Regions from separate parts of the Desulfofundulus sp. TPOSR genome, predicted to be linked through region 1. Evidence: a T-box and tRNA genes for the amino acid it is inferred to sense, from the RefSeq annotation. Region 1 holds a T-box; the other holds one or more tRNA genes.

Region 1 (4,412 bases):
AACCGCCGGCAAATGGGCCGGTATCTTTTAAGCCTGCTGGCGGCCGGCCGGAGGATCGCCCTGGTTTCCGATGCCGGCATGCCGGGTATATCCGACCCCGGGGAGGAACTGGTTTCCCTGTCCATAAGCCAGGGTATTCCAGTGGTGCCCCTGCCCGGGCCCAGCGCGGCCCTGGCCGCCCTGGTGGCCTCTGGTCTGCCCACCTCTTCTTTTTGTTTTGAGGGCTTCCTTCCGGCGGCAGCCGGTGCCCGGCGCCGAAAGCTGCAGGAGTTAAAGGGAGAGAGGCGGACCATTATTTTTTACGAAGCCCCCCACCGTCTTTTGGAAAGCCTTTCTGATATGGTTGAAATCCTGGGAGAGCGGCAGATTGCCGTTGCCCGGGAGCTGACCAAAAAATATGAAGAAATCTGGCGGGGTACATTACCCCAGGCAGTGGAACACTTTCGCCTCCACTCTCCCCGGGGCGAGTTTACCCTGGTGGTGGCCGGCGCCCGGGAAGAAGAGGCCGCGGGTACACGGGATGAATCCTGGCGGGGGCTTTCACTGCAGGAGCACGTTGCTCTCCTCCAGGTGCAGGGTATGGATAAAAAGGCAGCTATCCGGGAGGTGGCCCGGCTGCGGGGAATGTCCCGGCGGGACGTTTACAACCAGGTGGTTCGGGACGGTGAAGGAAACTCTTAAGGGCCGGTTGGTGATCAAAATCCCCTCCCACCCGGCCCTTCGCCATGGTCATTTAAGGTTATGATAATTTTATGATTCCTTACATGGCCTTGGCATTTTCAAACATTTCCACGGCACAGTTCCGGCATACCAGCTTGCCGCGGTAAAGCTGTACCTCCGCCGCGTTGCCGCAGAAGACGCAGCCGGGCTCGTACTTCTTGAGGATAATTTTTTCGTTGTCTACGTAGATCTCCAGGGCGTCCTTTTCGTCAATCCCCAGAGTTCTCCGTAACTCGATTGGAATAACCACCCTCCCCAGCTCGTCCACCTTTCTAACAACACCCGTTGACTTCAAAGTCTTTCCCTCCCCTTAAAATTTACATAGATCGACAAGAAACTAGTTTATCATACAAGTAAATGGTACCAAGTTACCCAGTTAAAGTCAATATGTTTTTGGCTTTTTTTGTATAAATTTTTCGCCTGAAGGGAAAACTTGACAAGTCAAGGCTTTTTTCAATACAATCTAGATGTTGGGAACAGGTGATGAAGGGGAAGAGTAGAGCTGCCAGTACCCGTACAGAGAGCGGGGGTCAGGTGAAAACCCGCCGGGGAAGACAGTTTGAACATGGCCCCGGAGCTGCCCGCTGAACGCCCTCAAGGCCCAAAGGGGCACACTTTTTCAGTGAAGGGTCAGTAGGTGGGGCCGGGTTGAGCGCCCGTTATCCATGCTTGCAGTATCGCCGTAAAGGTTTTGCCCTTGCGGCCGTACTGGGCAAGGCCCCGGACCGTGAGGCCGGGGTGAATCTGGGTGGTACCACGGAAAGATCTCCGTCCCGGTAAACTGGGCGGAGTTTTTTTATGGCGGAGCGGGGCAACGGTGCACTGATCCCCGCTCGCTCCAGTGCTCCGGGCCAGGCGAAACATCGGCTTACCTATCCTTGCCTGCCGTTTGCACGCGCTCGCTCCGTTCGCCTCGCAGGCCAAACTAGCGCTCGACCTCGGGCTCCGGCGGGGTTCCCGGCCCATTCAGCATCCATGCTTCAGGGGCCGGCCTCGGGCATCCATGCCCTCGGCCCCGCCTCCGCCCTCGGCCTCGCTAAGTTTGGCATCTGCTCGGCTCAAAGTCGCTCGCTTCGTGCAAAACGGCGGCCATTTTCTGTTTTTTCCCTACGGTGACGGCCGTCCCTCGCCGCTCCAGTGCTCCGGGACGACTGCCGCTCTTACCAGTATTTCAGCCTGCAATGGAACTTAAATATCCGGCTGCTAGGAGGGATCTGTTTTTGCGCAAAACGTTTTATATCACCACACCCATTTACTATCCCAGCGACAACCTGCATATCGGCCATGCCTACACCACCGTGGCCGCCGATGCCATGGCCCGGTTCAAACGCCTCACCGGCTACGACGTCTGGTTTTTAACCGGCTCCGACGAGCACGGCCAGAAAATTGAACGCACCGCCCGGGCAAAAGGTATGACTCCCCGGGAATATGTGGACAGGATTGTGGCCGGGTTCAAACACCTGTGGAAAAAACTGGACATCAGCTATGACGACTTCATCCGCACCACCGAGGAAAGGCACAAGCGGGTAGTCCAGGCCATTTTCCAGAAGCTTTACGACCAGGGGGACATTTACAAGGCCAGCTACGAGGGCTGGTACTGCACTCCCTGCGAAACCTTCTGGACGGAAAGCCGGCTGGAGGAGGGCAACTGCCCGGACTGCGGCCGTCCGGTGGAGCTGGTGCGGGAGGAGAGTTACTTCTTCCGCCTGTCCAGATATGCCGACCGGTTGCTGCAGTACATCGAGGAAAATCCTCATTTCATCCAGCCCGTCTCCCGGCGTAACGAAATGATCAGCTTTATTAAAAGCGGTCTGGAAGATTTGTGTGTTTCCCGCACCACCTTCGACTGGGGCATCCCGGTGCCCTTCGACCCCAGACACGTGATCTACGTCTGGGTGGACGCCCTGACCAACTACATCTCGGCCCTGGGCTACGGCAGCGAGGACGACAGCCTTTTCCGCAAGTTCTGGCCGGCCGACGTCCACCTGGTGGGAAAGGACATCGTACGCTTCCACAGCATCATCTGGCCCATTATCCTTATGGCCGCCGGCATTGAGCTGCCCCGGCAGGTGGTGGGACACGGGTGGCTCCTGCTGGAGAGCGGGAAGATGAGCAAATCCAAGGGCAACGTGGTGGATCCCCTGGTCCTGATTGACAGGTACGGAGTGGATGCCATCCGCTACTACCTGCTCCGGGAGATGCCCTTTGGGGCCGACGCCTATTACTCCGAGGAATCCCTGGTGCAGCGCATTAACATCGACCTGGCCAACGACCTGGGCAACCTGGTCAGCCGCACCCTGGGTATGATTGAAAAGTATTCCGGCGGCGTGCTGCCACAGCCCGGGCCGGCGGAAGGCGTGGACCGGGAACTAATTGAACTGGCCGAACAAACCCCTGCGGCGGTGGAGGAGCTGATAGACCGCCGGGAGCTGTCCAGCGCCCTGGGCGCCATCTGGAAACTGGTCAACCGGGCCAATAAGTACGTCGACGAAACGGAGCCCTGGGTTTTGAACCGGGATCCCGCCCGCCGGGAGCGCCTGAACACCGTGCTCTACAACCTGGCGGAAAGCGTGCGCTTTATCGGCGTGTTGATCACCGCCTTTATGCCCAATACTCCCGGCCGGATCTGGTCCCAGCTGGGCATTGCCGACCAACCCGGGCTCCATACCTGGGAGTCCTTGAGCTGGGGGCGTCTGCCGGCGGGATTAAAGGTGCGGCGGGGCGAAGCCCTCTTCCCGCGCATTGATCTGAAGACCCTGGAAAAGGACAGGGGGTTAGCATGATTCACCTGATTGACAGCCACGCCCACCTGGACGACCGCAAATTTGAGGCCGACCGGGAAGAAATGCTGGACCGGGCCCAAAAGGCCGGCGTGGTGCAGATAATCAATGCCGGTTACGATCTGCCTTCCTCCGCCCGATCCATAAATCTGGCTGCAAAATATCCCTTTATATTTGCCGCCGTGGGCATCCATCCCCACGATGCCGGGGGGGTCCCAGAGGATTACCTGGGCCGGCTGCAGGAAATGTGCCGCCGGCGGGGTGTGGTGGCCATCGGGGAAATCGGCCTGGACTATTACCGGGACTTGAGTCCGCGGGACGTGCAGCAAAAGGTTTTCCGGGAGCAGCTGGCCCTGGCCCGGGAGCTGGGCCTCCCGGTGATCATCCACGACCGGGACGCCCACGGGGACATTTTGGACATCCTGCGCAGGGACGGCGTCGGGCCGGCCGGGGGAGTAATGCACTGTTTTGCCGGCAGCTGGGAAATGGCCAGGGAATGTATGGCCATGGGCCTTTACATCTCCTTTGCCGGGCCGGTGACCTATCCCAATGCCCGCCGGCCCAGAGAGGTGGCCGCCCGGGTGGATCTTTCGCGCCTGCTGGTGGAAACCGACGCTCCTTACCTCACCCCCCAGGCCCGGCGGGGAAATCGCAACGAGCCGGCCTATGTGCGCTATGTAGCGGAGGAAATAGCCGCGTTAAAGGGCGTGACCCTGGAGGAGCTGGCCCGGGCGACCACGGCGAATGCCCGGCGCCTGTTCGGACTTCCCGAAGCCGGTGCTTAAGCCGGCGGCGCCTGAAAGCCGCCGGCCCGTGACATTCCGCCTTTATAGCTCCGGGAAATTCCGGTCCGCTGGGTTGACAGGTGAATATCTTTCGCGGGTCCCGGGGAGTGTACGAAAATAACGCCGT
Region 2 (4,412 bases), on a different contig from region 1:
GGCGGGAAAAGACTAACGGGTTTCCTTGTGGAGGGTATGGGTGTGACAGTACTTGCAGTACTTTTTCAATTCGAGCCGGTTGGGATCATTTTTCTTGTTCTTTGTGGTGGTGTAGTTCCGGCGTTTGCATTCCGTGCAGGCCAGAGTAACACTAACCCGCATCCTGGCCACCTCCTAAAACTAAAAAACACTTGCAAAAAACTCCCTGGAATTAACCTTATCCACTGTAACATAATTCCCCGGTGATGTCAATAGTGACTCCTCTAAACAACAAGTGTAACCATAGCCTTCCATAAGTAAACTTATATATAAGCAATGAAGAAGGAATCGACAGGCAATTCCTTCTTCATCCGTTTCTCCATTCGCTGCTGCTCGTTACTCAATAATCTGGGTGACCACGCCGGCTCCGACGGTACGGCCACCTTCCCGGATGGCGAAGCGCAGCCCTTCTTCAATGGCAATGGGGGTGATCAGCTTGATCTCCAGCCGAACGTTGTCCCCGGGCATCACCATCTCCACACCTTCAGGCAGCGTTATCGTTCCCGTCACGTCCGTCGTCCGGAAGTAAAACTGCGGCCGGTACCCGTTAAAGAACGGCGTGTGCCGCCCACCTTCTTCCTTCGTCAGCACGTATACTTCCGCGCTGAAGTGGGTGTGCGGCTTGATGCTCCCGGGCTTCGCCAGCACCATCCCCCGCTCCACTTCTTTACGGTCGATACCCCGCAGCAGACATCCAATGTTGTCCCCAGCTTCCCCACGGTCCAGGATCTTCCGGAACATCTCCACTCCCGTGACCACCGTCTTCTTCGGCTTTTCCATCAGTCCCACTATCTCTACTTCGTCGCCCACCTTCACCGTGCCCCGCTCTACACGCCCCGTCACCACCGTGCCGCGACCGGTGATGCTGAACACGTCTTCTATGGGCATCAGGAAGGGCTTGTCAATGTCACGCTGCGGCGTCGGAATGTATTCGTCCACCGCGTCCATCAGTTCCCAGATCGATTTGCACCATTCGCACTCCCGCTTCCCGCAGCCGCATTCCAGTGCCTTTAACGCCGAACCGGTGATCACCGGCACGTCGTCCCCGGGAAATTCGTAGGTGGACAGAAGTTCCCGCACTTCCATCTCCACCAGTTCCAGAAGTTCCGCGTCGTCCACCATGTCCGCCTTGTTCATGTACACCACAATGTAGGGCACACCCACCTGCCGGGCCAGCAATATGTGCTCCCGCGTCTGGGGCATGGGACCGTCCGCCGCCGATACTACCAGAATCGCACCGTCCATCTGGGCCGCACCCGTGATCATGTTCTTCACGTAGTCCGCGTGGCCCGGACAGTCCACGTGGGCATAGTGCCTCTTTTCCGTCTCGTATTCCACGTGGGCCGTGTTAATGGTAATCCCCCGCTCCCGCTCTTCCGGAGCGTTGTCGATCTCTTCGTATTTCTTCACCTGCGCCCTGCCCACCGTGGCCAGCACCGTGGTGATGGCTGCCGTCAAAGTGGTCTTCCCGTGGTCAACGTGTCCAATGGTCCCTACGTTTACGTGGGGTTTCGTCCGCTCAAATTTGGCCTTGGCCATGACTCTCTTTCCTCCTCCTTGAAACCCACTTTTTTACACACTTCTAAATTATTACCACTTTTCTTTAAATCATGCAATAAGCCATAGAACACAAAATTCGCTAAAGGGCTTAAAATTCCTGCTCCCCAAAATAAAAATCACCAGCTTTTACGCTGGCGATTCTGTAGTGGTAGCGGCGCAGGGACTCGAACCCCGGACACAGCGGGTATGAACCGCTTGCTCTAACCAACTGAGCTACGCCGCCATGAGCGGAAGTCAGATGTCGGATGTCGGAAGTCAGAATTGCTGTCCACCTGAGTTCCCCTGTCGCCAGGCGGCTCCTTCCAACCTCAGACCTCCGACTTCTGACCTCTGAAACTGGAGCCACTAACCGGGATTGAACCGGTGACCTCGTCCTTACCAAGGACGCGCTCTACCGACTGAGCTATAGTGGCATTGGTTGCGGGGGTAGGATTTGAACCTACGACCTTCGGGTTATGAGCCCGACGAGCTACCGGCTGCTCCACCCCGCGTCGGCAAATTATATTATAACACAGAACCGGAACTTTTTCAAACCCTTATTTGAAGAAGTCCGGTCCTGAAGAATAAGCAGGTACTTGGTGGAGGGGGCAGGATTCGAACCTGCGAAGGCGTCAGCCGGCAGATTTACAGTCTGCTCCCTTTGACCACTCGGGAACCCCTCCACGGGAAAAACTGGAGCCGGCGATGGGACTCGAACCCGCAACCTGCTGATTACAAGTCAGCTGCTCTGCCAATTGAGCTACGCCGGCATGGCACAATAACTTCAGACGCAGTTATTATGATAACAGAAAAGCCTCACCGTGTCAATACCTCCACCGCAGCCTGTGTGATCCGTCTGTGATATTGTCAGGGTAAAATCCGTCAGTAAAAATGTCAGTATGAAGGAGATGGTTACCCTGTCACAGACGGAACTGAAGCGGATGCTGGTTTTGCAGCGGGCTCTGGAGGGTCAGATCTCAACCTTTGAAGCTGCCCTGGTATTAGGCTTAAGTAAACGTCAGGTATACAGGCAAAGTTCAGCGGGCAGCCGGGCTTCCCGTGAAACGCCCTTAAAAATAATATACCAAAAGAGGGGCGGTGGCAAAAGGTGTCGAATTTTTTGGATCAGGACCCGGGAATAATTCCTTATTTCCCTGCCCAAGCTAATGCTAGATATTTTTACTATCAAGGAGGAAAATCCGTTGTCCCGATATGCTAAAGCAACCGTGGCACTTATAATGGCTGTAATTGCCGGTGGGTTTTACGCCGGCAAGATGTACCTGGCGGCGGAAAATCCAAAGTCCAGTGCTACTGGGGTCTATTCTTCCCAACCTGCGGGGGAAAAAACAACGGCAAATCCCCCCCCTTCACAGGCAGTAAAACCAGCAAAAAATGAGGCAAAGGCTCAAATCCCGGAAAATGTTAATGAAAAGAAAGGTGCCACCGGCAATAAAAAGACCGGCCAGACCACTACTTCCTTGTCCAACGCACGCCGCGGTTGGGGCATTAAACGTAACGACAACCACCAGCAACCGGAAATGCCCAAAGCAATCCGCGACACCCTGGCCCGGTATGACGCCTACTGGATTGGCAGTCCCGGTGAAAAGGTGCTTTACCTGACCTTTGACGAAGGTTATGAAAACGGCTACACGCCCAAAATACTGGACATTCTCAAAGCCAACAACGTCAAAGCCGCCTTCTTTGTGACCGGGCATTACGTCAAAACCCAGCCGGAGCTGGTCAAGCGTATGGCGGCTGAAGGGCACATCGTGGGCAACCACACTATGAACCATCCCAGCCTGCCCGATATCAGCGATGAGGAGATCAAGAAAGAACTGCAATCGGTGGAAGAACTTTTCACAAAGCTGACGGGGAAGAAGATGAAATACCTGCGCCCGCCCAAGGGGGAATACAGTGAGCGCACTTTGGCGGTAACCAGGCAATTAGGATATTACAACATTTTCTGGAGCCTGGCCCTGGTGGACTGGGTACCCATGCCCGGAGGTTCCCAGGAAGCCTACCAGTCGGTAATGGATAACCTGCACAACGGGGCGGTAATATTGCTGCACGCCGTATCCAGGGACAACACCGAAGCCCTGGACCGTATCCTTAAAGACGCCAGGGCCCAGGGGTACACCTTTAAGACGCTGGATGATCTGGTGGCGAAAAAAGCTTAGCGGTTTGCCGGCACTAAAACAAGGGCCTGGCGTAACTTGAGAATCGCCAGGCCTTTTGCGCAGCATTACCGCTTCAGATTAACCTGGTAGTCATAGACCATCCGGGAAATCTCCGCGATGCGGGCAAATCCTTTATCCACATCCGTTTCCCCTTTGGACAGCACCACCAGGATGTAAGGGTGTTCGGCAAAAACAATCCCGGCATCGTTGGCCACACCCCAGACATCCCCTTCCTTATGGGCCACCCTTACCTCCGGCGGGAGTCTACCGGGCAAACCCACGTGGTAAATGGGGTTGGCCATATCATCCAACAGGCGCTCTCCCAGGGCGGGATGCTCACGGCTGAATTCCAGCACCGCCTCCATATACCGGCCCATGTCCCGGGCAGTGGTGATATTCTCCCCGCCCGGGAACACGGTTTGCCCGCCCAGGTCACGCATAAATTGGGCCACGTTATCCTTACCCAGGTGGCGCACCAGCATCCGGTAGGCAATGTTGTCGCTGATGGTTATGGACAGGTTGGCCAGTACCCGCAGGGAATAGCTGTCGCCGTCCCGGGCGGAAAACTGCAGAATCCCGGCTCCCCCTTGATAGTCCTGTTTGCTGTCATAAACCACCCGGTCATCCCAGTCCAGCTTCCCCTGGGCGACGAGATGA

Evidence for each region. The T-box of region 1 lies ahead of metG (methionine--tRNA ligase). A T-box ahead of a tRNA ligase gene usually reads a tRNA of that ligase, here a tRNA-Met.
Region 2: it has a tRNA-Met gene. The T-box ahead of metG (methionine--tRNA ligase) is inferred to sense a tRNA for this amino acid. The anticodon was not compared.

What each region holds. Positions count from the first base shown of each region.
Region 1 is NZ_JAAOEF010000001.1:1,360,178-1,364,589, reverse strand. It holds gene rsmI (16S rRNA (cytidine(1402)-2'-O)-methyltransferase) at 1-681, shown strand, start outside; gene G7K71_RS06695 (AbrB/MazE/SpoVT family DNA-binding domain-containing protein) at 761-1,015, opposite strand; T-box leader at 1,195-1,499, shown strand; gene metG (methionine--tRNA ligase) at 1,902-3,503, shown strand; gene G7K71_RS06685 (TatD family hydrolase) at 3,500-4,285, shown strand.
Region 2 is NZ_JAAOEF010000004.1:179,224-183,635, forward strand. It holds gene rpmG (50S ribosomal protein L33) at 13-162, opposite strand; gene tuf (elongation factor Tu) at 376-1,578, opposite strand; tRNA gene G7K71_RS16660 (tRNA-Met) at 1,746-1,822, opposite strand; tRNA gene G7K71_RS16665 (tRNA-Thr) at 1,937-2,012, opposite strand; tRNA gene G7K71_RS16670 (tRNA-Met) at 2,015-2,090, opposite strand; tRNA gene G7K71_RS16675 (tRNA-Tyr) at 2,176-2,261, opposite strand; tRNA gene G7K71_RS16680 (tRNA-Thr) at 2,273-2,348, opposite strand; gene pdaA (delta-lactam-biosynthetic de-N-acetylase) at 2,781-3,755, shown strand; gene G7K71_RS16690 (serine hydrolase) at 3,821-4,412, opposite strand, start outside.